Regions from separate parts of the Flexivirga lutea genome, predicted to be linked through region 1. Evidence: predicted binding sites of a transcription regulator. Region 1 holds the regulator's gene; each other region holds the start of a gene.

Region 1 (10,431 bases):
ATGGAAAGCACCGATGTCGACCAGTTCCGGGCCCGCGGCTCGGTGAAGTGGTCGGTGACCGAGGGCGATCAGCTCGGGGCGTTCATCGCCGAGTCGGACCTGCCGCTCGCGCCCGTCGTGCGGGACGCCATCGCCGGCGCGGTCGACCGGGGACTGACCGGTTACCTTCCCACCCCGGTGAGCGAGGAGACCGCCGCCGCGTGCGCGGCCTTCCAGCAGCGGCGCTTCGGCTGGTCGGTCGATCCCGCACACGTGCAGTTGCTGCCCGACGTGCTCGGCGCCTTCGCCTTCACCCTGGGCCACCTGGTCGACCCGGGCACCCCGGTGGTGCTGCCGACCCCGGCATACATGCCCTTCCTCGAACTTCCCGGCGCCGTCGGCACCGAGTTGCGCACGGTGCCGATGGACCTGGTCGGCGGCCGCTTCGTGCTGGACACCGAGCGGCTCGCCGCGGCCCTGGACGGTGGCGGACTGCTGGTGCTGATCAATCCGCACAACCCCACCGGCCAGGTGGCGACCCGTGACGAGCTGCTGCAGATCGCGGACGTCGTCGAACGCACCGGCTCGACGGTCTTCTCCGACGAGATCCATTCTCCGCTGGTCTATTCCGGCAACCACCACCTTCCCTACGCATCGCTGGACGAGCGCACCGCGGACCACACCGTCACCGCGGTGTCGGCATCGAAGGGCTGGAACCTGCCGGGCCTGGCATGCGCGCAGCTGATCATGACCTCGGCCGAGCACCGGCGCCGCTGGGCGGCATCGCCGTTCGTCGTGCGGCACGGCACCTCACCGCTGGGGGCGGTCGCGGCGACGGCGGCATACGGGCCGGACGGAGTGGCGCACCTGGACGGCCTCGTCGACTACCTGCAGCGCGGCCGTGATCTGTTCGCCGGCCGTATGGCGGACGCGCCCTCGATCGGGTACACGCCTCCGGCGGCGACCTACATCCACTGGCTGGACCTGCGCGGCGCGGGCATCGCACCGGCCGAGGTGGGCCGCCGCACCGGCGTGCTGGGCACCGACGGGACCGCCTGCGGCACTGCGGGATTCCTGCGTTTGACCCTCGCGACGTCGCACGCGGTGATCGGCGAGATCGCCAACCGCATCGCGGGGTTTAGCCGATGACGCGCAGCTGGATGGTTTCGGGCATTTCGCGCAGCTCGGTGATCGCGGCGTCGGGCAACTGCGCGACATCGGTGACCACGTAGCCGTTCTCGCCGCGGGTGTTCAGCAGCTGGCCCTCGATGTTGACGCCGTGTCCGGCGAGGATGCTGTTGACCTTGGCCAGCACGCCCGGCGTGTTGCGGTGCAGGTGGGTGATCCGCCGGCCGCCGCCGGGGCGACCCTCCAGGGTCAGCGAGGGCAGGTTGACGCTCAGGGTGGTGGTGCCGCGGTCGATGTAGTCGCGCAGCTTGCTGGCCACGAAACGGCCGATGTCCTCCTGCGCTTCCTCGGTGGAGCCACCGATGTGCGGGGTGAGGATGACATTAGGGATGCCCTGCAACGGGGAGGAGAAGGACTCGCCGCGCTTCTTCGGCTCGGTCGGGAAGACGTCGACGGCGGCACCCGCGATGTGGCCGGACAGGAGGTTCTCGCGCAGTGCGTCGTAGTCGACGACGAAGCCGCGCGAGAGGTTGAGGAACAGCGACCGCGGCCGCATCGTGGCGAACTGGTCGGCGCCGAAGAAGCCGGCGTTGCCGGAGCGGCCGTCGACGTGCAGGGTCACCACCTCGGCGGTCTCCAGCAGCTCGTCGAGGCTGTCGCACCGGTGCGCGTTGCCCATCGCCAGCTTGTCGTCGGTGTCGTAGAAGTAGACCTGCAGGCCCAGCATCTCGGCGACCACCGACAGCTGCGAACCGATGTTGCCGTAGCCGACGATGCCCAGCTTGCGGCCGCGGATCTCGTGCGAACCCTTGGCGTTCTTGTCCCAGACGCCGGCGTGCAGCGAGCCGTCCTTCTCGGTGAGGCGGCGCGCCATCGCGATGATCTCGGCGATCGCCAGCTCCACGACGCTGCGCGTGTTGGAGAAGGGGGCGTTGAAAGTGGCGATGCCGCGCGCGGCGGCCTCGTCCAGCGCGATCTGGTTCGTGCCGATGCAGAACGCGCCGATCGCGGTCAGCCCCGTCGCTTTCTCCAGGACGGTAGGCGTGATCTCGGTCTTGGAGCGCAGTCCCACGATGTCGACGCCTTGCAGCGCCTCGATCAGTTCGGACTCGTCGAGGGCCCCGGTGCGGGTCTCTACCTCGAACCCCGCTTCACGCAGGATCGACTCGGCGTACGGGTGGATGCTTTCCAGGAGCAGCGCCTTCACAAGGCGCAGTCTCCCACTGGCCGGGTCGGCGACTCACGGCACGTCCAGCATTCGGGCGTGGTGCCCGCATGCCGGACGTGCCGGAGTCGGTGTATCAGCTGCAGCCGCTGGTCGAGCCGCAGCCCTCGCAGACGTAGCAGGAGCCGGCGGGGCGCATCTTGGTCCCGCAGGTCATGCACATCGGTGCGTCGGCGGCCTTGCCCTGGAAACGCTCCAGCAACTCCGCGGAGGAGTGGATCTCACCGGAGACGGCGCGGGCGTCGGCGGCCCCGGACCCGGACCGGTAGTCGGCCTCAGCGGCGTCAGCGTTCGAGCCGGACGTGGCCTCCGGTGCGGAGTCCTCGCGGCGCGTGGTCGCGCCGACGGACTGGGAGTAGGACTCCAACTCGTCGGTGACGTCCTCCTCCGAGGCGTCCTCCACGGCGGCGTAGGAGCCGGTCTCCAGCTGGCGGGCGCGTTCCTCGGCGGTGTGGATGCCCATGAACGACCGGGTCTCGAAGTCCAGGTGGTCCAGCGCCAGCCGGCGGAAGACGTAGTCCATGATCGACTGGGCCATCCGGACGTCCGGGTCATCGGTCATGCCGGCCGGGTCGAACCGCAGGTTGGTGAACTTCTCGACATACGTCTCGAGCGGAACGCCGTACTGCAGGCCGACCGAGATGGCGATCGAGAAGGCGTCCATCATCCCGGCCAGGGTCGAACCCTGCTTGCCGAGTTTCAGGAACAGCTCGCCGAGCTTGCCGTCCTCGTAGGTGCCGGCGGTGAGGTAGCCCTCGGCGCCCGCGACCGCGAACGAGGTCGTCTCGCTCTTGCGACGCTTGGGCAGCCGGCGACGGACCGGGCGGTATTCGACGACCTTCTCCGGCTCCGCCTCCGCGGCCTTGGCCGACTTCTTGCCGTCGGACAGCGGCTGACCGACCTTGCAGTTGTCGCGGTAGACCGCCAGCGCCTTCAGGCCGAGCTTCCAGCCCTCCAGGTGCACCTCGGCGATGTCCTCCACGGTGGCCGTCTCGGGCAGGTTGACGGTCTTGGAGATCGCGCCGGACAGGAACGGCTGGGTCGCGGCCATCATCCGCACGTGGCCCATCGGAGCGATGGCACGCTCACCCATCGCGCAGTCGAAGACCTCGTAGTGCTCGGGCTTGAGGCCGGGCGCGTCGATGACGTGACCGTGCTCGGCGATGTGCTCGACGATCGCTTCGATCTGCTCGGTCTGGTAACCCAGCTTCTTCAGCGCCCGCGGGATCGTCTGGTTGACGATCTGCATGGAGCCGCCGCCGACCAGCTTCTTGAACTTGACCAGCGAGAAGTCCGGCTCGATGCCCGTCGTGTCGCAGTCCATCATGAAGCCGATGGTGCCGGTCGGTGCGAGCACCGAGGCCTGGGCGTTGCGGTAGCCGTGCTGCGCACCCAGCTCGACGACGTCGGCCCACGCCTTGGTCGCATAACGGTGGACCTCCGAGTCCATCGCGTCGAGGGTGCGGACCGCGTCGTTGGCAGCCTGGTGCTTGCGCATGACCCGCTGGTGCGCCTCGGCGTTGCGCGCGTAGCCGTGGTAGGGACCGACAATCGCAGCGAGCTCGGCGGAGCGCTTGTACGACGCGCCGGTGAGCAGCGACGTGATCGCTGCCGCGAGCGACCGGCCGCCCTCGGAGTCGTACCCGTGGCCGGTGGCCATCAGCAGCGCGCCGAGGTTGGCGTAGCCGATGCCCAGCTGGCGGTAGTCACGCGTCGTCTGACCGATCGACTCGGTCGGGAAGTCGGCGAAGCAGATCGAGATGTCCATCGCGGTGATGACCAACTCGGCGACTGATCGGAAGGTGGCGGCGTCGAAGGTGTCGTCCTCACGCAGGAACTTCAGCAGGTTGAGGCTCGCCAGGTTGCAGGAGCTGTTGTCCAGCGACATGTATTCGGAGCACGGGTTGGACGCCGTGATGCGGCCGGTCTCCGGGTTGGTGTGCCAGGCGTTGATGGTGTCGTCGTACTGCAGGCCGGGGTCGGCGCACTCCCAGGCGGCCTTGTTGATCTTGTCGAAGAGGCTGCGGGCGTCGATCTCCTCGATGACCTCACCCGTATTGCGGGCGCGCAGCCCGAACGAGGTGCCCTCCTCGACCGCGCGCATGAACTCGTCGGTGACCCGGACCGAGTTGTTGGCGTTCTGGTATTGGACCGAGGTGATGTCCTTGCCGCCGAGATCCATGTCGAAGCCGGCGTCACGCAGCGCGCGGATCTTGTCCTCCTCGCGCGCCTTGGTCTCGACGAACTCCTCGATGTCGGGGTGGTCGACGTCCAGCACGACCATCTTGGCCGCGCGACGGGTGGCGCCGCCGGACTTGATGGTGCCTGCGGACGCGTCCGCACCGCGCATGAACGACACCGGCCCGGAGGCGGTGCCACCGGAGGACAGCAGCTCCTTGGAGGAGCGGATGCGGGAGAGGTTGAGGCCGGCACCGGAGCCGCCCTTGAAGATGAAGCCCTCTTCCTTGTACCAGTTGAGGATCGAGTCCATGGAGTCGTCGACCGAGAGGATGAAGCACGCTGACACCTGTTGCGGCGACTTGGTGCCCACGTTGAACCAGACCGGGGAGTTGAAGCTGAACACCTGGTGCAGCAGGGACCAGGTCAGCTCGTGCTCGAAGATCTCGGCGTCGTCGTCGGTCGCGAAGTAGCCGTGTTCCTTGCCGGCGCGCACATAGGTGAGCACGACCCGGTCGATGAGCTGCTTGAGGCTGCTCTCCCGCTGTGGCGTGCCGACCGCGCCACGGAAGTATTTGGTGGTGACGATGGTGGAGGCATTGAGCGACCAGCTGTCGGGGAACTCCACACCGCGCTGCTCGAAGATCGTCTCGCCGGTCTTCCAGTTCTGCTGGACGACATCGCGCCGCTCCCAGGTGACCTCGTCATAGGGGTGCACCCCGGGCGTGGTGAAGATGCGCTCGACGGTCAGGCCCTTGCGCGCGCCGCTGCCGCGTCGCGCCTTCGAGCCCGCGTCTGCCGTGTCGGTCATGTCCAACTTCCTTTCCCGCCCGAAGGCGGTCGACTGTGCTGCGGGATGTGTTGTTGCTGTGTGGTGAGTGGTGTTGCCGTGGTGCTGCGGACTGACGTGGAACGTGCCTCAGTCGCCGGCGGGTTCGCGGCCCGCGGCGTGATCTGGCTCCACGCCCGTCGCCGGACGTTCGGCACGCAGCAGCGCGATGGCGGCCTCGAAGTCCTCGAGGTCGTCGAAGGCCTGGTAGACCGAGGCGAAACGCAGATAGGCGACCTCGTCCAGGCTGCGCAGCGGGCCGAGGATCGCCAGACCCACGTCGTGCGCGTCGATCTCGGCCGCCCCCTGGGCGCGGATCGACTCCTCGACCTCCTGCGCGAGCAGCGCGAGTTGGTCCTCGCTGACCGGGCGGCCCTGGCATGCCTTGCGCACACCGACCAAAACCTTCTGGCGGCTGAACGGCTCGCTGGCACCCGAGCGCTTGACGACGGTGAGGCTCGCAGTCTCGGTCGTCGAGAAGCGCTTACCGCAGTCGGGACACTGCCGGCGACGCTTGATGCAGGTGCCGTCCTCGCTCGTGCGACTGTCGACGACGCGACTGTCGTCATGACGGCAGAACGGACAATGCACGGTCGACTCCTCTCCCGGGAACGCCGCCCACGATGCGCCGCCACGGACCCGCACCCTGTGGACGAAGCTGTGGGTGAACGGTGGACGATCTGGGGACAACGCGCTCTGGCATGTGGACTAGATGTGGACGAATCCCATCGGTGTAACTACTAGATATAGGGATCTTAGGCCGGTCCCACCACAAGTGCAAGAGCCGTCCGCCATGCCGCGAAACGCCCTGGTCAGGCGCCTGGAACCCGCGCGTCACGTCCCTCACCGGGGCGGCGCACGGACACCGCTGCAATCACTCAGCGCGGCAACCGCAGCTGCTGTCCGGCCACCACCTGCAGGCCGTTGAGGTCGTTGGCCAGGGCCACCTTGGTGACCGCGTCGGCGACCGGCATCGACGGGTAGGCGCGGTGCGCCACCTCGGACAGCGTCTCGCCGTCGTGGACGGTGACGGTGTGCGTCACCGGCGCGGAGGTGGTGGCCCAGGCGCGGGCCGCCGCTCCCCCGCCCACCAGCATGACCACAGCGACGAGCGCCACCAGCAACCGGCGACCGCGGGCCGTCAACCGCAGCCCGCTTGCGCCATCCGCCGCGTCGACACGGACGCCGACCCGCTCGCCACCGCCGCTGGCCGCCTGGCCGGTCGGAACCACCCGCAGGTGCCGACGACGCCCACGGCCCTCGGGGACCTCGGGGGGCTCGGGGGCTCGATCGGCCGGCGGGTCGACCATGACGTCCCACGGTGCCACTGCACTCATCTCTTCCTCCTGAAACCTCGGCGCGACCGGATGCGCACCGTCCCTGCGACGGACCTGGCCCGAACAAGCGTGCGATCGGACACCTGTCGGATGTATAGCACGGACGTTCGACATCGTCGAGACACGCGTCGTACAGATGTTTGGAAACTGTGTCCGAAACCCATACGCTGTTTTCACGAAGCCAAGGCAAGCACCGAGCACCGACAGCCGGCGCCGATCCAGCTCCACATCCAGCACCCACTCACCGCACGGACCACGGTCCGCACGGACGCTCGCCGGCCGCTTCGAGCGAACTGTTCGCCGAGGAGGAGATGACAGCGATGGCACAGGTGCACGAACTTCCCGATCGCGCCGGAGAGAGCCTGACCACCAGGCAGCGCAAGGTGCTGCAGGTGATCCGCAATTCCGTGGACCGGCGCGGCTACCCGCCGAGCCTGCGCGAGATCGGGGACGCGGTCGGCCTGACCAGTCCCAGCTCGGTGGCGCACCAATTGACGATGTTGGAGCGCAAGGGTTACCTGCGCCGCGACCCCAACCGCCCCCGAGCCATGGAGGTCATCGACCCGGACGGCACCGACACCCGCGGCTACCGCGGCGGCTCGAGCGTACGCAGCGCCGAGGAGTCGGGCGTCGACGAGACCGGGCTGGGCGACGCACGACCCGAGGCGTCATACATCCCCGTCGTGGGGCGGATCGCTGCGGGCGGTCCGATCCTCGCCGAGGAGGTCGTGGAAGACGTCTTCCCGCTGCCCAAGCAGATCGTGGGCGAAGGTGACCTCTTCCTGTTGAAGGTCGTCGGCGACTCGATGGTCGATGCGGCGATCTGCGACGGCGACTGGGTCGTGGTGCGCCAGCAGCCCACGGCGACCAACGGCGACATCGTGGCGGCGATGCTCGACAACGAGGCGACGGTCAAGACGTTCAAGCGCACCCGGGGCAAGGTGTGGCTGATGCCGCACAACGACGCCTACGACCCGATCGACGGTGACGATGCGACGATCCTGGGCAAGGTCACCGCGGTCCTGCGCCGGGTCTAGACCACCCCACCACGTTTCTCCCCCGCTGCGTTCCTCCGCATACGTCGCGGCGGCCCCCGATCTTCGTGTGAGGCGTGGATCGGAACAGCTCAGCCGGTCAGCGCGGCGGCGAGCGCCGTCAACGTCTCACCCAGCGGTGCATCGACGCGCACCGACACCTCCTCGTCGGTCGCGCGCGTCCAGCCATGGGTGACCACGGCGACCGGGATGCGCTCCCGGACGGCGCGGCGGATGAATCGATAGCCCGACATCACGGCCAGGGACGAGCCGAGCACCAGGACCGCACGTGCCGCGTGGACCTGCGCGAAGCAACGCTCCACCAGAGGCTTGGGCACGGATTCGCCGAACATCACCACGTCGGGTTTCAGCAGGTCCGAACCGCAGACGACGCAATGCACCAGTCGGAATCCGCCGATCAGTGACTCGGCGATCGCCACGTCCCCATCGGGTCGCAACGGACCGTCCGCCGACCGGTCGAAGTCGGGGTTGGCCAACTGCAGCCAGGCGTCGACCGTCGAGCGTTCGTAGCGTTCGCCGCAGTGCACGCAGACCACGTGCGTCAGGCTGCCGTGCAACTCGACCACGTTCCGGGCACCGGCCGCCTGGTGCAGTCCGTCCACGTTCTGGGTGATCACCGGACCGACCAATCCGGCGTGTTGCAGCGCGGCCACGGCACGATGGCCGTCGTTGGGCTCGGCCGCCGCGAAACGCGGCCAGCCGACATACGAACGGGCCCAGTAACGCCGCCGCGCGGCGGGGCTGGCGAGCAGTTCCTGAGCCGTCATCGGCTGGAAACGGCGCTTGCCGTCAGCGCCCCGGTAATCGGGGATCCCCGAGTCGGTGGACAGCCCCGCGCCGGTCAGCGCCAGCACCCCACCGCCGGCGACCAACTCGGCCAGGGCTGTCAGGTCGGTTGTCAGATCGCGGGCCACCACAACGGCAAAGCTCTCACATCGGTTCAACTACCCGCGATCGCGGCACTCGTGGCAGCGGTGGTGGCAGCGATCAGGGCAGCGTTCGTGGCCGCCTGTGCACTCTTGATCGCCGCCGCCGCCGCGCCCGCGGTCCAGTCCTGCTCGCCCACCGCCTTGGCACGTCTGGTCAGCTCCCGCCCTGAGACGCCGAACTGCCGGGCGTCATACACCTTGGTCACCGCGTCGGCGGCGCCGAGGAGTGCGACCGTGGACCCGGTGTGCAGATCCGGCCGGGCGGTGCCGGCGAGGACGCGTCCGGCGGCGTCCAGCAGGGTCGCGCGAGCAGCCAGGTCGACGACCGGATGCTTCTCGGGGCGCAGGAACCCTCCCGGCTGGTGCCGGACCGCGCCGTCGGCGACCAGCCGGTGGTAGACGCGGTCGGCCATCCCCTTGGCCAGCGCGGGCAGTGCGCGTTCCGGTTTCTTGCCCGCCTTCTGCACGAACACGGCCAGCGCGTGATCGAGCAGGGGGTCGCCCCCGGGCCGGCCATCGATGACCACGAGCCGGCCGCCCTGCACCGCAACCCGCTCGTATGCCGCCAGCTCGCACAGCACCGCCCCGGAGAGTGCCAGATCGAGTGGAGCGTGTCCGGTCAGCCGGCCACCCTCGGGGCTGGTCGCCATGAGCAGAAGTTCCGCACAGATCAGCATTCACCGACAGTACGTCGCACACGCTCGCCACAGATCCATCCGCGGACGGACAAACTCCGTCGCAAGGATTAGCAATCACGGAAAATTCGTCCCTGTGGATAACCCGCTGTTATCCTCGTGATCATGATCGATGCGGCGGGACTCAGGGTCATCAAGGCCATCAGCGACCACGGCAGCTTCACCGCCGCGGCCGCCTCGCTGGGCTATTCACAGCCGGCCATCTCGCAGATGGTCCGTCGCCTCGAGGACCGCACCGGCACCGTCCTGGTCGAGCGGCTGGGTCGCAGTGTGCGGCTCACCGAGGCGGGCCAGGTGCTGGCGCGGCACGCCAGCCCGGTGCTGGCAGCACTGGATGCTGCCGAGTCGGAGGTGGCGGCGATCGCGGGCCTGCGGGCGGGCCGCGTGCGGTTGATGGCCTTTCCCTCCTCCTCCTCGACGCTGGTGCCGCGAGCGCTGGCGCTGGTCAAGCAACGGTTCCCCGACGTGCAGGTGAGTTTCACCGAGGCCGAGCCGCCCGAATCCCTGGCCGCGCTCCGCTCCGGGGAGTGCGACGTGGCGGTGGCGTTCGCCTATGAGGGCACCGACCTGGCACGCGGCGAGGAGGACATCGACTCCTTCGTCACCCGCAAACTGCTCGACGACGAGGTGCGGCTCGCGCTGCCGCTGGACCACCCGAAGGCGAAGTCCCGGAAGGTCAAGCTCGCCGACCTGGCGAGTGAGCCCTGGATCGCCGGCTGCCCGCGCTGTCGTGGCCACCTGTTGTCATTGGCCGAGCGGGCCGGATTCAATCCCGACGTCGCGTTCGAGACCGAGGACTACGTCGCCGTGCTCGGGCTGGTCTCCGAGGGCCTCGGGGTCGCGCTGGTGCCGGACCTGATCCGCCGCTCCGCCGGCAATCCGGGTGTCGTCACGGTGCCGATGGATCCGGCGTCACGCCGGGCGGTGTATGCCGTCACCACGCCGGACCTGCAACGCGTGCCTGCGGTGTCGGCCACCCTGGACGCCCTGTGCGAGGCAGCGCGGTCCAAGAACGTCTGCTCCTGAGCACCGGGTGGCTCGTCAGGGCCGGGCGACCAGCGGCACACCGTCGCGCG
Region 2 (10,431 bases), 410 kb from region 1:
GTGAAGACACCGACCCCGGCATACAGATCCAGCGCCCGCTCCCCCGTCCGCGGCTCGAGCCCGTCGAGAGCAGCGCCGACGAAGGTCGCCGCCGCCCCCGGGTGCACCTGCCAGAAACCTCGCGCCGACACCCGGAAGTCGCGCGTGTGCTCCCCGGGCGGGCCCACCCGTTCCACGACGTCGGGCACGCCCGCGTCGCGCACCGGCAGGTCCACGGCCACCACCTCCCGGTCGGCGGCGACCGCGACGTCGACGCCGGTGACGCCCGGCTCGGCGCGCTCCTGCAGCAGCCCGGTGGCCGCGATCTCCGGCACCGCGATCAGGCAGTCGTCGACGGGCACGACGTCGTGCGAGCGATGCTTGCGCAGGCCGAGCCGGCGATCCGGCGCCACCGAGAACTCCACGCGGGTCCGCCAGCGCAGGCCGTTCACGTCGCCGGACACCGCCTCGACCGCGCCGTCCCACTCCAGGCCGGCCAGTCGCCGCAGCTGCTCGCGCACCACGCGGGTCTTCAGCTCACGGCCGAAGGCTGCAGAGGTGTGTTGCCAGTCGCAGCCGCCGCAGGCGCCCGGGCCGGCGAAACGGCACGGAGCCTCCCGCCGCTGCGGCGACGCGTCCAGCACCTGCACGGCGTCCGCGCGCAGGAAGCGCGATGTCGTGCCGCCGTCGGTGACCCTGGCGACGACGCGTTCGCCGGGCAGCGCGTGCCGCACGAACAGCACCCGCCCTTCGTGCCGGGCGACGCAGAATCCTCCGTGCGCGACGTCACCGACCTCGACCTCGAACTCGGTGCCGACCAGCGAATCACCGCGGGCGGCTACGCGCTCGCGCCGGTTCCCCCGGCGCTGCTGACCCTTGCCCGAGCGGCTCATCGGCCCCTCCGGACCGAGCCGGGCGCCGGACCGTCATACCGCATCTCGTGGCCCTGGCTGGAGCGCAGCTGCCAGGGCACGCTGGCGACCATCACGCCGGGGGTGAACAGCAGCCGCGACTTCAGCCGCAGCGCCGACTGGTTGTGCAGCAACTGTTCGTACCACCGGCCGACGACGTACTCGGGGATGTAGACCATCACCACGTCGCGCGGGCTGTCCCGCCGGATCGTCTTGACGTACTTGATGATCGGCCGGGTGATCTCCCGGTACGGCGAGGCGATGATCTTCAGCGTCACCGGGATCTCGCGGCGGTCCCACTCCTCCTGCAGCGCCCGGGTCTCCTCCGGGTCGACCTCGACGGTGATCGCCTCGAGCACCGACGGCCGGGTGGCGCGCGCGTACGCGAGCGCGCGCATCGCCGGCTTGTGCAGCTTGGAGACCAGCACCACAGCGTGCACCCTGGACGGCAGCAGCTGGTCCTCGGCGGACTCGGACAGTTGCAGCTCCTCGCTGACGTGCGTGTAGTGCCGCCGGATCTGCACCATCAGCGCGAAGAGCACCACCATCGCCGCCACCGCGTATCCGGCGCCGTGAGTGAACTTGGTCAGCAGCACGACCACCAGCACCGTGCCGGACATCGCCGCGCCGACCGCGTTGATGACGCGGGCCCGCTTCATCCGGGCCGGCGAGGTGGGCGGGTCGTCCAGCCGCAGATTGCGGTTCCAGTGCCGGATCATGCCGATCTGGCTGGTGGTGAAGGAGACGAAGACACCCACGATGTACAGCTGGATCAGCCGGGTCGGTTCGGCCTGGTAGACCACCACGAGCAGCATGGCGACGCCGGCCAGGATCAGGATGCCGTTGGAGTAGGCCAGCCGGTCGCCCCGGGTGTGCAGCTGCCGGGGCAGCCAGCCGTCGCGGGCCAGGATCGAGGCGAGCACCGGGAAGCCGTTGAATGCCGTGTTGGCCGCCAGCACCAGGATGACGCCGGTCACGATGGCGACGAAGACGACGCCGGGCGGGAAGCCCTGGAACACCGCGTGTGACAACTGACCGAGCACCGTGTCCTCGGTGTAACCGCTCACCGGCTTGCCGTGCAGCAGCAGGTTCCCGGGGTGGTCCGGGTCCTGGATGTGGATGCCGGTCCAGTTGGCCAGCGTCACGATCGACACCAGCATCACCACCGAGATCGAACCCATCAGCAACAGCGTGCTCGCGGCGTTCTTGCTCTTCGGCTTCTTGAACGCCGGCACCCCGTTGGAGATCGCCTCGACACCGGTGAGCGCAGCACACCCGCTCGAGAAGGCCCGCAGCAACAGGAACACCACGGCGATCTGGGACAACGTGTCCATGTGCGGCTGCGGCGCCAGGGTGAACTTCGCGCTCTCCGCCAACGGCAGGTCGCCCGCCAGCTTGCGGATGACACCGACGATCGCCAGCGCGATCACCCCGAGCATGAACAGGTATACCGGTATGGCGAAGAAGCTGCCCGACTCCCGCACCCCTCGCAGGTTCATCGCGGTCAGGGCGACGATCAGCAGGACCGCCACGATCACCTCGTGCCCGTGCAGGAACGGCATGGCGGAGGCGGCGTTCTGCACACCGGAGGAGATCGACACCGCCACCGTGAGCGTGTAGTCGACCAGCAGCGCGGACGCGACGGTCAGTCCCGCCTTCGGGCCCAGGTTGGTGGTGGCCACCTCGTAGTCGCCGCCGCCCGAGGGGTAGGCGTGCACGTTCTGTCGGTATGACGCCACGACCACGGCCATCACGAAGACGACACCGAGGGTGATCTGCCACGAGTGGGTGAAGGCGAACGATCCGCCCGCCAGGCCGAGGGTCAGCAGGATCTCGTCTGGCGCGTAGGCGACCGACGAAAGCGCGTCGCTGGCGAAGATCGGCAGCGCGAGCTTCTTGGGCAACAGGGTTTCACCCAGTTTGTCGCTGCGCATGGCGCGACCCACCACGATGCGCTTCAGCGCGCGACCGGTCCCAGACACAACGCGTGAGTCTAGGGCCCGTGCCGACGTCGTCGCACCACCGCTCCGGTAGCGTTCAGTGCGTGTACTTCGTGATCATGGGCTGCGGCCGGGTGGGAGCCACATTGGCGCTGAGCCTGGAGAAACACGGGCACGAGGTCGCGGTCATCGACCGCGACGAGGCAGCCTTCCGCCGGCTCGGCCCGAGTTTCGAGGGCCGCCGGGTGTCGGGCATCGGCTTCGACCGGGAGACGTTGTTGCGTTCCGGCATCAAGGGTGCCGACGCGTTCGCCGCCGTGAGCAGCGGCGACAACTCCAACATTCTCGCTGCCCGCGTCGCCCGTGAGACCTTCGGCGTGCAGCACGTCGTGGCCCGCATCTACGACCCGGGTCGCGCCGAGGTCTACGAGCGGCTCGGCATACCGACAGTTGCGACCGTGCGGTGGACCAGTGACCAGATCGTGCGCAAGATCCTGCCGATGGGTGCACTGCCGGTGCACACCGACGCCAGCGGCAAGGTGATGATCGCCGAGGTGCCGCCGGACTCGTCCTGGGTCGGCACGCCGCTGCGACACATCGAGGAGGCGACCGGCGCGCGCGTCGCCTACCTGACCCGGCTCGGCGACGGGATGGTGCCCGACAACGACTCGGTCTTCCAGGAGGGCGATCTGCTGCACCTGTGCCTGCCCAGCGCACGTGTGCACGAGGTCGAAAACGTGCTCAAATCCGCCAAGCCGGTCGACTGACCCGCGAGACAGCTGCATTTTCAAGGAGATTCGTCAGATGCGCGTTGTTGTCGTCGGAGCCGGGAGCGTGGGGCGCTCGATCGCCCGCGAGTTGATCCTGCGCCATCATCAGGTGCTGATCATCGACAAGTATGCCGACGAGGACCGCTCGAGCTCGGTCCCCGAGGCGTCCTGGCTGCTCGCCGACGCCTGCGAGATCTCGACGTTGCGCGAGGCCAACGTGGAGACCTGCGAGGTCGTCGTCTGCGCGACCGGTGACGACAAGGTCAATCTCGTCGTGTCGCTGCTGTCCAAGACGGAGTTCGGTATCGGCCGCACGGTGGCTCGGGTGAACAATCCGAAGAACGAGTGGATGTTCGACGAGGCGTGGGGTGTGGACGTCGCGGTGTCGACACCGCGGTTGATGACGGCGTTGGTCGAGGAGGCCGTCAGTGTCGGCGACCTGGTCCGGCTGTTCCAGTTCCAGCAGGGCAAGGCCACCATGGTGGAGATTACGGTCCCCTCGGACAGCCCGAACGTCGGACGCGCGGTCGGTCAGTTGGAGCTGCCGCCGGACTGCGTGCTGGTCGGCATCATCCGCGATGAGATGCCGATGGCGCCGGATCAGTACGACACGATCGAGGCACTGGACGAGCTGCTGCTGCTGGCGACCCCGGAGGCCGAGCAGTCACTGGGCGCCGTACTCACCGGTCGCCCGGCGGACCAGATCCGCACGCACTCCCCCGCGGGTGAATGACCTTCTGCTGATGAAAGCGACCGAAGCGATCACCAACCTGCACACCGGCGATGTTGAGCGGGCGAGAGAGTTCTTCCGTTTCCTCGGCCTGGAAGAGGAGACCATGAACCAGGGCTGGGTGGCCCGATTCAGCTCTCCGGACTCGGGCGCATGCGTCCAGGTCGTGACCCACGACGCAACTGCGCCGGAGGACTCCGTCATGACCATCAAGGTCGACGACGTCGATGCGGCGTACCACGCGGCACAGCGACGCGGCTACGAGATCGTGCACCCGCTGACCGATGAACCGTGGGGCATTCGCCGGTTCTTCGTCCGAAGCCCTGATGGGCACGTGATCAACGTCGCTGCGCACCGCGCCTGAGGGCGGGCGCACCGCGTCACCACCCGGGCGTGCGGGAAATCGATCGGCTCATCGAGAACGACGATGCTGGGGCGCGCGAGCTGATGTGGACCGTCGACCGCTGCGAACTGCTCCCCATCCGCTGATTTCGATTCGGTGACGTTCAACCGCGCGAATGCTCCCACAGCGATACTGAAACGCATGAGGGCGATGCCTGGTGTCGGAAGGGGTCTAGTGCTCGCCTTGCTGTCGATCGCGGCTGTCTCCAGTTGCGGCGCGCAGCCGCAGAGCTCCGCCGATGGCGATTGCGGTACCCGGATCACGTTCAACGGCAACACTTTCCGGTCACACAACCTGGTGAACCCCGAAGCACCGACTGATTTTGACGTGCTGGGGACCGGCAACACCGTCGGCTGCGACGAGAAGCCGATTCATCGAGTCGCCATACACAGAGTTCGCGGAGTCGATCCCACGGTCGCCATTGCGGTCATCGACCCCAACGCACATGGCGTGTACATCCGGGAAGGCACCACTCCGAAAGACTGGCCGGCATTGGTCAAAACACCCACCGTCACCTCCCGCTGACGCGGACAGAACTGCTCGGAGCCGCTGGAACGTAACAGTCCGCGGTCAAAGGACAACGGAGGTCGCGAAAGGCCAGGCGACCGCCTCAGATGCTCAATTGACCCTGCGAGATGGCCCCTTTCGAGCTTCAGCCGTGTCTCGATAGCCGACGCCGCACGACGCTGGCCCCGTCCGCCAAAGCCCCCGAAGGTGAACCGCCTGATGTACGACTGTCCTCCTATGACGTGGCCATCCGGCACCCGTTCAAGACGCGCCTGGCACCGCTCATGCGGCAGGGCGGTCCGCCGGTGCCAGATTGCTCATCCGGCCGGGGGTCAGGTCCCAGGCCACGCCGTCGGCGGTGACGACCGCGAGGTATCCCTTGGCGTGGACCACGCCGTGATGCCGCGTGCACAACAGGGTCCCGTTACCGACGGCGGTGGGGCCGCCGGCCCACCAGGGAATGATGTGGTGTGCCTCACACCACCCCGGCGGCCGGTCGCAGCCAGGGAACGTGCAGTGCTTGTCCCGCACAATGATCGCCGTGCGCACCGCTCCGGTGAACAGCCGCACTTCCCGACCGACATCCAGTGGCTGACCATTGCCACCGAGAACCACCGGGATGATGTCTGCGGCACAGGCCAGCTGCCGCGCGGTGGCGGCGTCGAGCACCTGTCCGGTCGCGGTCACACCGAAGCCCTGTCTGCCGAGTCGACGCAGCAGGTTGTCCAGACCCATCGTCACGATCACCTTCGCGGTGGACCGCATCGCTTCCGGGTCGGCGCACCGTGCGGCCGCCCCGAGCAACTCCATCAGCGCATCGGCTCGGCGTTTGCCCGGGGTGCGCTCATCGCGGAGGGCGGCACCGGTCCGCGGGTCCTTGCCCGGCCGGGGAGCGGACAACGCGGTGATCGCCTCAAACATCTGCGCGGCGTGCGCGGGTGACAGGACTGCGATCATCTCCCTCAACCCGCTGGGCAGCTCACGCCAGGACAGTGACTCCGCGCGTTGCGCCCTCTCCTCCGCGTCCGGCAGCTGCTCGTCCCCGAACTCGGCGATGATCCGCTTGGTCAAGCCACGCAGATCGGCCCGGGTGCTGCCCGCCCGGGTCAGCTGCAGGTAGTAACCGAGCACCTGCTCCCGCCGGGCGTCCGGCAGGGCGACCATCGCCTTGGGCACCTCGGCCAGCACCGTCACCAGCATCGAGACGCTCAACTGGCCGGCCACGAACACTGCCCGCAAGGTCGCATTCTCCGGCCGGTTGATGGACTCCGCGGCCACCGTCAACCGGCTCGCCTCGGCCGGCTCCAAGAACGCTGCCCGATCGGTTAACCACTGCCGTGCCCCGCCGCTGCTCCCACGCCCGGACCCACGGCGGCACTCCTGCCAAGACCCCACCGGCATCCGGCACGGCATACGCCGACAGATCCACCGGGTCCGGAAACCCGCCGAACCGGGGACCATCCGACGCGGCCTCCCGATTTGCTCCCATGCTTTATCATACGTTTGTTCGATGTCTTGCGCAAGGGTCAGGCAGCGCAAAAGTCCCCAATATTCCAGTCCTGCAGCGGCTTTCGGTGAGTATGGCGAGACCTTGCCATGGGCTGAATGTCAGCGCGTTGCCGATTGGTGTGGACACGTTTCGGTGGACTGTCTTCGCCCCGCGCTCAGCATGGATCGCCGGGGCGGATCGTGCCGGCCCGCTGCAGGGTGACCGTGGTGAGACGCCGCACGAGCGTCGCAACCGACGAGCTGACCTCACCCCGCCGGTGATCAGTTCGCGCCGGGCTTGATCTCGTAGGAGGGGTTGAAGATCGTGGGGGTGCCCTTGAGGTAGGTCACCCGGCCGGTGACCTTCAGGTAGGTGCCCGGCTCGATGCCGGCGATCCTGCGCCGGCCGAGCCAGACCAGGTTCATGGTGCGGCTGCCGTCGTCCAGGTCGACGACCATGGCAGGCACCGAGTCAGCACGCGGGCGGAGGCTGACGCTGCGGACGGTGCCGCAACAACATGCGATGGACCGGTCGGCGGCGTCACAGATCGGGGTGGCGCCCAGCCTGCGGGTGCTCTCCTGCAGGTCGTCGTTCTCCAGCGAGTCGTCCGACTTGGTCAGCCGATCCGCGACCTTGCCCCACGAGGTCTTCCAGCTCATCTCAACGGACCTCGGTGATCTCCGGGCCGCGTTCGAACGGCTTGAAGTCGTCGGCGGTGTCGGACCGGTCACCGGTCTGATCCGGCGTGGCGTCGGGGTCCTGTGCTGCCGCGGCCTCGGCCTGCTCCTGCACGTCCTGCGGGATCTGCAGCGGCAGCATCTCGCGCGGCGCACGCGGCTCGCTGCCGCGCGTCACCACGGTCCGGCGCAGGAACTCGACCAGCTGGTCACCGGCGGCCTCGTCGATCGCGGCGTTGCCGGACAGCACGGCCCGCAGGAACCAGCGGGGGCCGTCCACGCCCACGAAACGGGCGGGCGCGTAGGTGGTGCGGCCGTCCGGCCCCTGCGTGGGCATCCGGGTGTGCAGCTCGATCCCGAGCGGGCCGAGCTTCTCCTCGGCCGTGCCACCACCGGCGAGCAGATTGTCGGCGATCTCGTCGCGAATGTCGTCCCACACGCCGCGGCTCTTGGGAGCGGCGAACGCCTGCAACTGGCACGCCGCGCCGTCGACCACAGCGGTGATGCCGGTGATCTCCTGCCCGGCGTCGTCGACGTCCAGCCGCAGCTCCATGCCGGCCACCGGGACGATCGCAACGGCACCGAAGTCGAGGTGTCCGTCGAGCTCCTTGATTTCGGAACGGTCGAACGGACCGTGGGACCGGTCGAGGTCGTGCGGACGAGGCAGTCGGGTGCGCGTGTCCTCGTGATCGCCGGCCGCGTCGGGGTCGGCCGCGTCGGCCGCATCGGCCTCGGCGTCAGCGGGGACGGTCGCCTCCTCGACGTCCGCATCGACACCGTGCTCGGCGTCCTGCTCGGCGTCCTGCTCGGCGTCGATGTCCTGCTCGGCGTCGGTCGCGACGTCGGCCGGGTCGGCCTGCGTGTCCTTGGCCTTGCGCCGGAAGAGTGCCACTGCGCTCGCGCCCCTTTGTGGTGGTTGCTGTCGGATGAATGAGGTCGGTGGTGAAGAGATCGTGCTGGGAAGACGTCAGCGGTCGCCGGAGCGACCGTGGTCATCTTTCCCAGTGTCGCCCCAGACGGACCGCCGACGCGAATCGACGGTCCGGAGCGTATGGCGGCAGGGCCGACTCGTGGCTCGAGTCGTCCCTGCCGTCGACTGCCGCATGTGTCAGGCCGCGCACTCCGTGCAGACCGGCAGTCCGCCGACCTCCTTGGCCAACTGACTGCGGTGATGCACCAGGAAGCACTTGGAGCAGGTGAACTCGTCGTTCTGTCGTGGGATGACCTGGACCGAGAGCTCTTCGCCCGACAGATCCGCCCCGGGAAGTTCGAAGCCTTCGGCCTGCTCCGTCTCGTCGACGTCGACATTCGCGGTGCTCTTGTCGTTGCGACGTGCCTTCAACTCCTCGATCGAGTCGTTGTCGATGTCGTCGTCGGTCTTGCGTGGAGCGTCGTAATCTGTTGCCATTGCGTGTTTTTCCCGTCTCCTCGTCGCCCAGCCCGCACGCGTGGGCGGAAATTTCGGTGTCCTTGCGCGCAATAACGCTGAACAGCCGCGTTTTGTGCCCGGACCGCCGGGGATTTTGCCTCATCCGACCAGCCGCCCAACAGGCGGGGTCCGATGTTTGTTCCGCAGCCGCTCAGCGGTCGACCATCGGAGACAGCTGTGTGACGAAGTCAGCGCCTCCCGCGACCACCAGCTCGTGGGTCGGAGCACGACCCGCCGGACCCTGCACGAGGCCTCCGGCCTCGGTCACGATCAACCACCCGGCCGCCAGGTCCCAGGGGTGCAGACCGGCTTCGTAATAGCCGTCCAGCCGCCCCGCGGCGACCGAGCAGAGGTCGAGCGCCGCGCTGCCGGCTCGCCGGATGTCGCGGACCTGCGGCACGAGTTCGGCCACCAGAGCTGCCTGCCGCGTGCGCTTGTCGACGTCGTAGCCGAAGCCTGTCGCCAGCAGGCTGAGCGCCAGGTCGGCCTGGGCGCTCACCTGCAGGGGGGTCGACCTGCCGCGGTGGTCCAGGAACGAACCGGCGCCGAGGGCCGCGTGGAAGAGCTCGTCCGTCACGGGATTGAGGACGGCACCGGCCACCGGCCGCCACGCACCGGGGGTGTGCACGTCGCCGACGCAGGCGGCGACGGAGACGGCATACGCCGGCAGCTGGTAGAGGTAGTTGACGGTGCCGTCGATGGGGTCGACGACCCAGCTGATGCCGGTCCGCGACGGCTGTGCGGCGCCCTCCTCGCCCAGCAGCCCGTCGCCGGGGCGGGCCGTCGCAAGCCGGGTGCGCAGCAGTTCCTCGCTGCGCTTGTCCATGACGGTCACGACGTCGGTCTGGGTGCTCTTGGTCGCCGCCACGCCGAGATCGTCCGGTCGCTCCTCGACGATGAGGTCGCCGGCTTCCCGGGCGAGGGTGCACGCGATGGTCTCCAGGTCGGCGATCTCGTCGGCCGACAGCTCCGGTGTCGTTGCGGTCATCGCGGATCAGTCCCTCCCGCAGGCGGCCGGTTTGGCCACGCGCAGGTTGGGGCAGCAACCGGGTGCGCAGATCGACGGCATCGCCTCGCCGGGCCAGGCGATCGCTTCCACCCGCTCCCCTCGCGCCTCGGCCGCGCGCTCCTCGACCAGGTCCACCAGGCCCATGACGAACTCGGCATCGGTGCCGACCGTCGGCACCCGTGTCATCCGCAGCCCGACCTCGTCGGCCGTCTCGGCGGCTTCGGTGTCCAGGTCGTGCACGACCTCCATGTGGTCGGAGACGAAGCCGATCGGGGCGACCACCACGTCGGTGATGCCGCTGCCGGCCAGTTGCCGCAGGTGGTCGTTGACGTCAGGCTCCAGCCACGGTTGCTCCGGGCGGCCCGAGCGTGAGCAATAGACCAGCGCGCCACTGAGGTTGCGATCGAGGGTGATGCCGGCCTCATCGAGGATGACGTGGGCGATCTCGTCGTGTTGGTGCTCGTAGAGGTTGCCCTCGCCGTCGCCGGGGCCGGAGGTGTCGTCCATGGCCGTCGGGATCGAATGGGTGACGAACACGACCCGCAGCTTGTCGTCGTCCGGCTGGCCGCTGGCGCGGACGGCGTCGG
Region 3 (10,431 bases), on a different contig from region 1:
CCTGCGCGGCGGTGTCAGTCATCCGCGTTCCGCTTGGCGAGCGGGTGGATCTCCCGCTTGCGCACCTTCGTCGCAGCGGCCGCGCGCGCGGCCTTCGCGCGCTCGGGCTCGATCACACCGGACACCGATTCGCCGGGCGTGTGCTCCTCGCGGGTGCCGGTCCGTGCCAGCACGCTGGCCTGGCTGGCCTGGTAGGCCTTCGCGCGGCGGTCCAGCTCCTTGATCGAGGCCTCGCGGTGCCGCAGCGATGTCAGCAGCGGGGTCGCGATGAAGATGGAGGAGTAGGTGCCCACGGCGATACCGAAGAAGAGCGCGACCGCCAGGTCGAGCAGGGTGCCGGGTCCGAGCAGGAAGATGCCGACGACCATGATCGCGGTGATCGGCAGCAACGCCACGACGGAGGTGTTGATCGAGCGCACCAGCGTCTGGTTGACCGCGTAGTTGGCCGCCTGGGCGTAGGTGCGGTTGCCGTCGCGGATGGCTTCGTCGGTGTTTTCCCGGACCTTGTCGAAGACGACGACGGTGTCGTAGATCGAGTAGCCGAGGATGGTCAGGAAGCCGATCATCGTCGCCGGCGAGATCTCGATGCCGGTCAACGCGTAGATGCCGACGGTGAAGAACAGGTCGTGCACCAGCGCGACCAGCGCGGCTGCCGCCATCGTCCAGGTACGGAAGTAGACCGACAGCAGGATCGCCAGCAGCAGCAGGAAGACGATCAGTGCCTGGATCGCCTTGTGCGTGACCGAACTGCCCCACGACGGTCCGATGAACTGCGTGGTGACGGCGCTGTCCTTGACGCCGAACTCCTTGGCCAGCGCGGCCGCGACCTTGTCGGTGTCGGCGGAGGTGCCCTTGCCCAGCTTCTTGGACTCGACGTTGACGGTGCTCGCGCCGGCCTTGGTGACCTGCAGGTTGTCGGCGGAACCGACTGCGGACTTGACGGCGTCGTGGGCCCGCTGGTCGAAGTTGCTGGTGTTCTGGATGTTGGTCACCGACAGGTGGGAACCGCCTTCGAACTCCAGGCTGAAATTCAGCCCGCGCCCGAACAGCCCCACTGCCGCGATGACCAGCAGCACACCGGTCAGCAGGTACCAGGTGCGGCGGCGGCCGATGAAGTTGATCTGCCGCCGACCGGTGAACAGGTCGTTGCCGAACTGCGCGAAGCTGCCCATCAGGCCTGTCCTCCTTCGACCGTGGCCGAGCCGGCGGCCGCCTTGCGGTCGGCGATCGTCACCCGACCGCGACCGGCATACGTGACTCCCGCGGCGCCCAGCCGGTCGGGGTCGAACCCGGACCACTTGTGGCCGCTGCCGAAGAACTTGGTGCGGGCCAGCTGGGTGAGCACCGGGTGGGTGAACATCATGACGACGACCAGGTCGACGACGGTCGACAGGCCGAGCGTGAACGCGAAGGCCTTGACGTTGTCCTCGCTGAGCACGTAGAGCACCGCGGAGGCCAGGAAGTTGACCATGTCGGAGATGATGATGGTCCGGCGGGCCCGGGCCCATCCGGTCTCGACGGCGGCCCGCAGGGGCCTGCCGGATCTGACTTCGTCTCTCACCCGCTCGAAGTAGACGATGAAGCTGTCCGCGGTGATGCCGATGGAGACGATCAGACCAGTGACCCCGGCCATGGTGAGGCGGAAGCCGCTGGTGGTGCCGAGCAGCGTCACCAGGCCGTAGCTGAGCACGCCCGCCACGATCAGCGACGCGACGGTCACGAAACCGAGCGCGCGGTATTGCAGCAGCGAGTAGAGGACGACCAGCAGCAGGCCGATCAGGCCGGCGATGATGCCCTTCTGCAACTGGTCGGTGCCGACCTCGGGGCTGACCTGGTTGGAGGTCAGTTCCTTGAAGGAGAACGGCAGCGCACCGAACTTCAACTGGTTGGCCAAGGTCTTGGCCTCGGACTCGGTGAAGTTGCCGGTGATCTGGGCGTGCCCGTCGGTGATCACCGAGTTGGTCTGCGGCGCCGAGATGACCCGACCGTCCATGGTGATCGCGAAGCGGTTCTGGTCGGTGCCCTGGTGCTGCATCAGCCGCTCGGTCACCTTCGCGAAGGCGTCCTTGCCCTTGCTGTTGAACGTCAGGTTGACGCCGATGGTGCTGGTGGCGACGCCTTGCTGGTTGGTCTCGTTGCCCCAGGAGGCATCGGTGACCTCGGAGCCGGTGACCTCGGCCGGGCCCATCAGGAACTTCTCGGTGTCGGAGCAGGCGACGCTCGGCTGGTCCTGCGGAGCCTGGGCACCGACCTCGCGCCACTTCTCCACGGAGGCACCGCCCTTGGTGACCTGGGCCGGGGTGCACGGGTATGCCGCGAAGAGCTCGGAGTAGGTCTCTCCCGCCGTCGCGAGGTTGTTCTCGACCCAGATGTTGTCCACCGGCATGGTGCCCCAGGCGGTGTCACTGGGCGAGGTCGGCTCCGGGCGCGCGCCCGGGAGCTGCCGGGACGGCTGCGTGGGCGTCGGGGTGGGCGTCGCCGTGGGGGTCGACGCCGGGCTCGAGGAAGGCGACGCCTTGGACGAGGCCTTGGACGAGGCCTTGGACGAGGCCTTGGACGAGGGCGTCGAGGACGGCGACTTCGTGTCGCGCAGGAACGCCTGGGGCAGCAGGTCGTTGGCACCCTTGCTCGACGCGGACGTGCTCGGCGTGGACGTGCTCGGCGTCGACGTGCTCGGAGTCGCCGTGCCGGAGCTGGACGGGCTCGACGTCGGGCTCGACTTCGGGCTCGACTTCGGGCTCGACTTCGGGCTCGACTTCGCGCTCGGTGCGGGGGCCGGGATCGGTTGCGCCTGGATGACGGCCCGGAAGGCCAGCTGCGAGGACTGCGCGAGCGACTTGAGGGTCTGTTCGCTCGGGTTGCCTGGCAGCGACACGACGATCAGCGAGTTGTTGAGGGTGGAGACCTCGGCCTCCGACACCCCGTTGCCGTTGACGCGGTTGCGGATGATGTCGACGGCCTGCTGGACCTGCCCGGCGTTGACCTGCTGGCCCTTGCCGACCAGCGGTTGCAGGGTGATCTGCCGGCCGCCCTCGAGGTCGAGGCCGAGCAGCGGCACCCATTTGCCCTTGGGCGACGCCCAGGCTGCGGTGCCGGCGATGCCGGCGTACAGCGCGACGATCAGCAGCAACAGGATCGTCAGGATCTGCCGCGGTTTGCCGGTGGTGGATCGACGGGCTCGGCTGGCCACCTATTCGGCCTTCGTCTCGGGGGTGTGGTCGTCCTGCCGGACGCCCTCACGCTTGCCCAGGTCGACATGGCCCGGCTCCGCGACGTCGGCCGGCGTGGACTCGGCCGGCGTGGACTCGGCCGGCGTCGGCTCGATCTGTGTCGACTCGGCGTCCGCGGTCTCCGCCGGCGCGGGCGCGCCGACCTGGCTGCGCGGGACGATCGCCCGGCGCACGAACCGCAGCTGCACGCCGGGTGACACCTCGATGGTGCCCTCCTCGTCGTCGAGCGCGACCAGCGTGCCGAGCAGCCCGGACGTGGTGCTGATCTCCTGCCCCACCTGGATCGAGTCCTGGGCCGAACGCATCTGCTGCTGGCGCTTGCGCTGCGTCCAGAACAGATAGGCCAGCAACAGCAAGGGCAGCAGAATGATCAGAGAGCCCATGTCTGCTCCAGTGCATACATCGAAAAGTCAGTCCTTGGATTGGTGGGTGTCGGGCAGCATCAGCGGCCGACGGGTGAGTCTAAGTGAGCAACGTCATCGACGGGCGTCCGGGTTCCGAGCGTGTCGGGCTCAGTCGCTGAATCGACCGCCGCCGTCCTCGTCCAGTGGCAAGGGTATGGCGCCTGCGATCGCCGTGGGTGGCGCGGTGAGACCGAGATGGTCCCAGGCGAGCTGGGCGGCCGCCCGGCCGCGCGGTGTGCGCACCAGGTAGCCCTCCCGGACGAGGTAGGGCTCGGCGACGGTCTCGACCGTGTCCGGCTCCTCCCCGACGGCGACCGCGAGGGTCGACAGGCCGACCGGACCGCCGCCGAACCGGCGGCACAGTGCCTCCAGGACGGCACGGTCCAGCCGGTCCAGACCGCTCTGGTCGACGTCGAAGAGGGACAGGGCCGCCCGCGCCGCCGTGAGGTCGACGACGTCCTTGCCGTGCACCTGCGCGTAGTCGCGGACCCGGCGCAGCAGCCGGTTGGCGATGCGTGGTGTGCCGCGCGACCGTCCGGCGATCTCGTCGATGCCCTGGGCGGTGGAGTCGATGCCCAGGAGGCGGGCGTTGCGCGTCAGGATCGCGGCCAGGTCCTCGGTCGCGTAGAAGTCCAGGTGCCCGGTGAAACCGAACCGGTCGCGCAGTGGCGCCGGCAGCAGGCCGGCTCGCGTGGTGGCCCCGACGACGGTGAACGGCGGCAGCTCCAGGGGTATGGCGGTGGCGCCCGGTCCCTTGCCGACGACCACGTCGACGCGGAAGTCCTCCATCGCCAGATAGAGCATCTCCTCGGCCGGCCGGGCCATCCGGTGGATCTCGTCGAGGAAGAGGACTTCGCCCTCGGCGAGCGAGGACAGGATCGCGGCCAGATCGCCCGCGTGCTGGATGGCGGGCCCGCTGGTGATCCGGATCGGTTGCTCCAGCTCGGCGGCGATGATCATCGCCAGCGACGTCTTGCCGAGGCCGGGCGGTCCGGACAGCAGCACATGGTCCGGTGGCCGTTGGCGGCGGCGCGCGGCCTCGAGCACGAGGCCGAGCTGGTCGCGCACCCGCGGCTGACCGGGGAAGTCGGCCAGCCGTTTGGGGCGTAGCGCGACCTCGAGCCGGCGCTCCTCCTCGTCCCCGCCCGGGTCGACGATGCGGGACGTCGCATCGTAGGAGCCGTCGGGGTTCGGCTCTGTCTCGTCCTCCACGCCCGTCATCGTCCCAGCTCGCGCAGCGCCGCCCGCAGCAGCGCGGACACCTCGGTGAGTGCCGGGTCGGCCGCGGTGGCCTTCGCGACGGCGTCATCGGCCTGTTTGGCGGACCAGCCGAGCCCGATGAGCGCCTCGCTGACCTGGTCGTGCCCGCCACCGACCGGTGCGGGGCGCGTGTCGGTCGTGTCGCCGGCGAGCAGCGGGCCGACCTTGTCCTTGAGCTCCAGGACGATGCGTTCGGCCCCCTTCTTGCCGATGCCGGGCGTCTTCACCAGCGCGGCGACGTCACCGCCGGCGATGGCCGCCCGGATCTGGTCCGGGCTGGCGACGGCCAGCATCGCCAGCGCGATCCGCGGACCGACGCCGCTGACCGTCTGCACCAGCTCGAAGAGATCCCGCTCATCCGCGGTGCCGAACCCGTAGAGCGTCAGTGCATCCTCCCGGACCACCAGCGTCGTGGACAGCGTCGCCTCTCCCCCGGTCCGCAGCGCGGCAGCGGTGCCGGGCGTGGTGTGGGTCAACAGTCCGACGCCGCCGACCTCGACGACGACCTGGTCGAGCCCGACCTGCAGGACGGTCCCGCGCAGTGTGGCGATCATCGACGTACACCTGCGACGGCGCGTTGCTGGGCGACGGCCGCCGCGATGCGGTCCTGGGCGCCGCCGCGCCATACATGACAGATGGCGATGGCCAGGGCGTCCGCCGCGTCGGCCGGCTTCGGCGCGACCTCGAGCCGCAGGATGCGGGTGACCATCGAGGTGACCTGTGCCTTGTCGGCACGGCCGTTGCCGGTGACGGCCGCCTTGACCTCACTGGGGGTGTGCAGCGCCAGCGGCAGGCCACGCCGCGCGGCGGCCAGCATCGGTATGGCGGACGCCTGCGCGGTGCCCATGATGCCCTTGATGTTGGCCTTGGCGAAGACCCGCTCGACCGCGACCGAGTCGGGTGTGTGGCGTTCCATCCACTCGTCGATCTCGGTCTGCAGGCTCAGCAGGCGTTCGGCCGGGTCGTCGGTGACCGGCGTGCGCACGACACCGACGGCGACCATCCGCACCGGCTGCCCGATGCCTCCTTCGACCACGCCGAGACCGCACCGGGTCAGGCCGGGGTCGACTCCGAGCACTCGCACAGCAGGGCAGCTCCTTCACGACATACGGGGTCCGACATATGTTCGGTCCGTGTCAGCTTAGGCGGCGGCAGCGGCATACCGGCGAAGGCTGCGGCGGCGCGTCGGCGAACCGACGGGATCAGTCCTCGGCCTCGAGCTCCGCGAGCACCTCGTCCGAGACGTCGCCGTTGGCGTAGACGTTCTGCACATCGTCGCTGTCCTCCAGCGCCTCGATGATGCGGAACATCTTCTTGGCGCCGTCCTTGTCCAGCGGCACCTCGGTGGTCGGCAGGAAGGAGGAGTCGGCCGAGTCGTAGTCGATGCCGGCGCCCTGCAGCGACTCGCGGACGGCGACCAGATCGGTGGCCTCCGAGACGATCTCGAAGGACTCGCCCAGGTCGTTGACCTCTTCGGCACCCGAGTCGAGCACCACCTCGAGCAGCCCGTCCTCGGTGGCCTCGCCCTCCGGCTGCTTCTTGGGGACGATCACGACGCCCTTGCGGTTGAAGAGGAACGCGACCGAGCCGGACTCGCCCATCGAGCCGCCGTTCTTCGACAGCGCGGTGCGCACCTCGGCCACGGCGCGGTTCTTGTTGTCGGTCAGGCACTCGATGAGCAGGGCGACACCACCGGGCGCGTAGCCCTCGTAGGTCAGCGCCAGGTAGTCGGCGCCACCGGCCTCGGCGCCGGAGCCGCGCTTGACCGCGCGATCGATGTTGTCGTTGGGGACGCTGGACTTCTTGGCCTTCTGGATGGCGTCGAAGAGCGTCGGATTGCCTGCCGGGTCACCGCCACCGGAGCGCGCCGCAACCTCGATGTTCTTGATCAGCTTGGCGAACAGTTTGCCGCGCTTGGCATCGATCGCAGCCTTTTTGTGCTTGGTTGTCGCCCACTTGGAGTGACCTGACATACATCCCTCTTCTGGCTAGAACGTGCTGGTGTCTCGACCGGCAATGTTATCGCCGCGCCGCTGGTGCGCCATACGCAGGAAGTATTCGTGGATCCGGTGGTCGCCGGTGACCTCCGGGTGGAACGACGTCGCGAGCACATTGCCCTGGCGCACGGCGACGATCCGCCCGGCCGCCGGGCCGGTCGTCACGGTGCCGAGCACCTGCACCTGGGGGCCGACCGCCTCCACCCAGGGAGCCCGGATGAACACCGCCCGCACCGGCGGCGCCGACTCCCCCACGATCTGCGGCATCTCGAGGTCCTCCTCGAACGAGTCGACCTGCCGCCCGAAGGCGTTGCGCCGCACCGTGACATCCAGGCCGCCGAGCGTCTGCTGGCCGGCCGTCGCGTCCAGCACGCGGTCGGCCAGCAGGATCATCCCGGCGCACGAGCCGTATGCCGGCAGGCCCGCCGTCAACCGCTCCCGCAGCGGGTCCCGCAGCTCGAAGGCGCGCAGCAGTTTGTCCATCGTGGTCGACTCCCCGCCGGGGAGCACGATCCCGTCGAGGCCCTCCAGCTCCTCCGGCCGGCGAACCAATCGCGTTGCGGCTCCGACGGATTCGAGAGAACGAGCATGCTCGCGGACATCGCCTTGCACGGCGAGCACGCCGATGAGTGACTTCACGCCGCAAGCGTCCCACAAAGAAATGCCTGCACGTCATGGGCGTCATCGCGTAAAATCACGATATATCGCGACAGTGAGGAAAGCTAAGCATCTGCCGCGCATCCACATCTGACGGAGGGGTCATCGGATGGATCGTCGATTCGCGGCACTGGTGTGCGGCCGCCGCAGCAAATACGCAGTCCTCGTCATCTGGGTCGTTGCGCTCGTCGCGCTCGGCCCGCTGGCCGGCAAACTGTCCGGCGCGCAGGACAACCAGACCTCGTCATGGCTACCGGCCAGTGCCGAGTCCACCAAGGCCTACGACCAGTTGGGCGCCTTCGTGGACCGCAACAGCATCCCGGCCATCGTCGTCTATCACCGGGACGGTGGACTGACCGCGGCCGACCGCGCGAAGGCGGCCGCCGACGCCGCGGCATACAAGAACACACCGCACGTGGCCGGCCCGGTCGTCGGTCCGATCCCGTCCGAGGACGGGACGACGCTGCAAACGCTGATCCCGTTGCACATCGACCCGAAGTCCGGCTGGAACGACCTGCCCAAGACGGCCGACCAGATCCGTGCCACCGCAACTGAGGGGGCACACGGCATGGGCGTGCATCTCGGCGGACCGGTCGGTTTCGGCGCCGACCAGGCCGACGCCTTCTCGGGCATCGACGGCACGCTGCTGTTCGGCACGCTCGGCGTCGTCATCCTGATCCTGCTGCTGACCTACCGGAGCCCGGTGCTGTGGGTGCTGCCGATCCTCAGCGCCGGCGTGCCGCTCACGGCCGCACAGGCGTTCATCTACCTGCTGGTCGACCACACCGGGCTGACCGTCAACGGCCAGAGCTACGGGATCCTCACCGTGCTGGTCATCGGGGCCGGCACCGACTACGCCCTGTTGCTCGTGGCGCGCTATCGCGAGGAGCTGCGCCGACACGAGGACCGGCATGAGGCAATGGCATTCGCGCTCCATCGGTCGGGGCCGGCCATCTTGGCCAGTGGCAGCACCGTCATCCTCGGCATGCTGTGCCTGCTCGCCGCGCAGATGAACTCGACGAAGGGTCTCGGACCGGTCGCGGCGCTCGGCATCGTCTTCGCGCTGCTCGCGATGCTGACGCTCCTGCCGGCGCTGCTGGTGACCGTCGGCCGATGGGTGTTCTGGCCACGACGTCCCACCTACGGGAGCGCGGAGCCGACGCAGAGCGGTCTGTGGTCCAAGGTCGGCGGGTTCATCCGTCCGCGACCGCGCACCGTGTGGCTGGTGACCGTCGGCGTCCTGCTGCTGTGCACCGCCGGACTGACCCAGCTCCACTCGCACAGCCTGTCGACGACCCAGAGCTTCACCGGCAACCCGGACTCGGTGACCGCCAGCAAGATCCTGCAGAGTCACTACCGGTCCAACGCGTCCGACCCGGCCTATGTGCTGGTCGACTCTGCCCGATCGGACGTGGTGACGCAGCGATTGTCGGCCGCGGGCTTCGCACCGGCGGCGAAGCCGATCGTCCGGGGCGACCGCACCCTGCTGCAGACCTCCATCTCCGGCGATCCGTACAGCGCCGAGGCGTTCGATCAGATCGCGCGGGTCAGGGGCATCGTGCACGGCATACCCGGCGCGGACCCGCTCGTCGGCGGCAACACCGCCACGACGTATGACGTGCAGCACGCCACCGATCACGACAGCAGGGTGATCATCCCGCTGACACTGCTGGTGGTGTTGGCCGTTCTGGCGGTGCTGTTGCGGGCGCTCGTCGCTCCGGTGCTGCTGATCCTGACGGTGATCCTGTCGTTCGGCGCGGCGCTCGGCCTGTCGTCGCTGGTGTTCCATTTCGTCTTCGGGTTCGCCGGCACCGACCCGTCACTGCCGTTGTTCGTCTTCGTCTTCCTCGTCGCGCTGGGGATCGACTACAACATCTTCCTGATGACCCGCGTCCGTGAGGAGGCGCGTCAGCACGGCACCCGACGCGGCGCGATCGTCGGCCTGTCGGCGACCGGCGGGGTGATCACCTCGGCCGGTCTCGTGCTCGCCTCGACGTTCGCGGTCCTCGGAACCCTGCCGCTGGTCGCGTTCGCCGAGATCGGCTTCGCCGTGGCCCTCGGTGTCCTGCTGGACACCATCGTGGTGCGCGCAGTGCTGGTCACCGCGTTGACCCTCGACATCGGCCCGAAGATCTGGTGGCCCGGCACGTTGCGCCACGTGCCGGACGCCACCGCCGAACAGATCGCGTCCGACGCCGAGGCGGAGGCGGCAGCGCGCGTGTGACGCGCTGCCACCTCCGAACGGCCGACCTCTACCGGCGTGCTGCCATCCGGAAGAACGCGGCGGCCGGCGAACCGACGCCCGTCTCGCTGTCCCAGCCGCGGGTGTCGTGCAGCGTCGAGCTCTGCACGTCGATGCGCTGCAACTCGAAGTGCAGACCGCCGGATCGGTCCAGCCCGTTGACGTAGTCGGTGCGGACCTGTGACAGCGGCTGCGTCGGTGCCTTCAGGTCGTGCAGTGCCCGGCTGTCCAGCAGCGAGTAGTACAGCGGGTTGACGAACCCCAGTGTCCGATGAGCCCGGGAACCGGCCACTGCGACGATGCCCGCCATCACCGGCGAGGACAGGCTGGTGCCGCCGATCCGGTAGGTGTCCCAATAGGTTCCGTCCGGGAACTGTTGCGTTTCGCCGACCACCAGGCCGGTGTTCGGGTCGCCGACGGTCGAGATGTCCGGTGTCGCCCGCATCGGTGTGCTGCCGTAGTAGTCGGCCACCGCGGTGGGGACGATGCCCTTCTGGTACCACGGCTGCGCGAACAGCTGGCTGGTGCCGCCGCCACCGCCGGACGAGTACTTCCCGGGAGGTGACACCCAGGAGGTTCCGTCCGGTGACAGTTGCGCATAGGCGTTCTGCCAGCCCCATTCACCGGTCCAGGCACCCAAC

Evidence for each region. Region 1 encodes LexA, which represses DNA repair genes until DNA is damaged. Its sites were predicted from a motif close to TCGAACANNTGTTCGA; they were not measured.
Region 2: the regulator LexA is predicted to act here: its motif matches at 6,736-6,751, upstream of ACYVBN_RS05550 (HNH endonuclease signature motif containing protein).
Region 3: the regulator LexA is predicted to act here: its motif matches at 6,009-6,024, upstream of ruvC (crossover junction endodeoxyribonuclease RuvC).

The regions. Positions count from the first base shown of each region.
Region 1 is NZ_BAAGZB010000001.1:769,970-780,400, reverse strand. It holds gene ACYVBN_RS03735 (MalY/PatB family protein) at 1-1,128, shown strand, start outside; gene serA (phosphoglycerate dehydrogenase) at 1,118-2,314, opposite strand; gene ACYVBN_RS03725 (vitamin B12-dependent ribonucleotide reductase) at 2,409-5,321, opposite strand; gene nrdR (transcriptional regulator NrdR) at 5,430-5,930, opposite strand; gene ACYVBN_RS03715 (hypothetical protein) at 6,218-6,676, opposite strand; gene lexA (transcriptional repressor LexA) at 6,997-7,713, shown strand; gene ACYVBN_RS03705 (SIR2 family protein) at 7,803-8,648, opposite strand; gene ACYVBN_RS03700 (GOLPH3/VPS74 family protein) at 8,672-9,337, opposite strand; gene ACYVBN_RS03695 (LysR family transcriptional regulator) at 9,461-10,381, shown strand; gene ACYVBN_RS03690 (ComEC/Rec2 family competence protein) at 10,397-10,431, opposite strand, start outside.
Region 2 is NZ_BAAGZB010000001.1:1,184,042-1,194,472, reverse strand. It holds gene ACYVBN_RS05580 (class I SAM-dependent RNA methyltransferase) at 1-872, opposite strand, end outside; gene ACYVBN_RS05575 (APC family permease) at 869-2,872, opposite strand; gene ACYVBN_RS05570 (potassium channel family protein) at 2,935-3,597, shown strand; gene ACYVBN_RS05565 (potassium channel family protein) at 3,614-4,333, shown strand; gene ACYVBN_RS05560 (VOC family protein) at 4,344-4,694, shown strand; gene ACYVBN_RS05555 (DUF6281 family protein) at 4,908-5,258, shown strand; gene ACYVBN_RS05550 (HNH endonuclease signature motif containing protein) at 5,523-6,641, opposite strand; gene ACYVBN_RS05545 (OB-fold nucleic acid binding domain-containing protein) at 7,011-7,388, opposite strand; gene ACYVBN_RS05540 (DUF3710 domain-containing protein) at 7,390-8,298, opposite strand; gene ACYVBN_RS05535 (DUF4193 domain-containing protein) at 8,515-8,814, opposite strand; gene ACYVBN_RS05530 (inositol monophosphatase family protein) at 8,987-9,823, opposite strand; gene ACYVBN_RS05525 (ferrochelatase) at 9,830-10,431, opposite strand, start outside.
Region 3 is NZ_BAAGZB010000004.1:198,609-209,039, forward strand. It holds gene ACYVBN_RS15725 (purine phosphoribosyltransferase family protein) at 1-22, opposite strand, end outside; gene secF (protein translocase subunit SecF) at 15-1,172, opposite strand; gene secD (preprotein translocase subunit SecD) at 1,172-3,190, opposite strand; gene yajC (preprotein translocase subunit YajC) at 3,191-3,613, opposite strand; gene ruvB (Holliday junction branch migration DNA helicase RuvB) at 3,743-4,855, opposite strand; gene ruvA (Holliday junction branch migration protein RuvA) at 4,852-5,448, opposite strand; gene ruvC (crossover junction endodeoxyribonuclease RuvC) at 5,445-5,978, opposite strand; gene ACYVBN_RS15760 (YebC/PmpR family DNA-binding transcriptional regulator) at 6,097-6,867, opposite strand; gene pdxT (pyridoxal 5'-phosphate synthase glutaminase subunit PdxT) at 6,883-7,530, opposite strand; gene ACYVBN_RS15770 (MMPL family transporter) at 7,658-9,772, shown strand; gene ACYVBN_RS15775 (S53 family peptidase) at 9,801-10,431, opposite strand, start outside.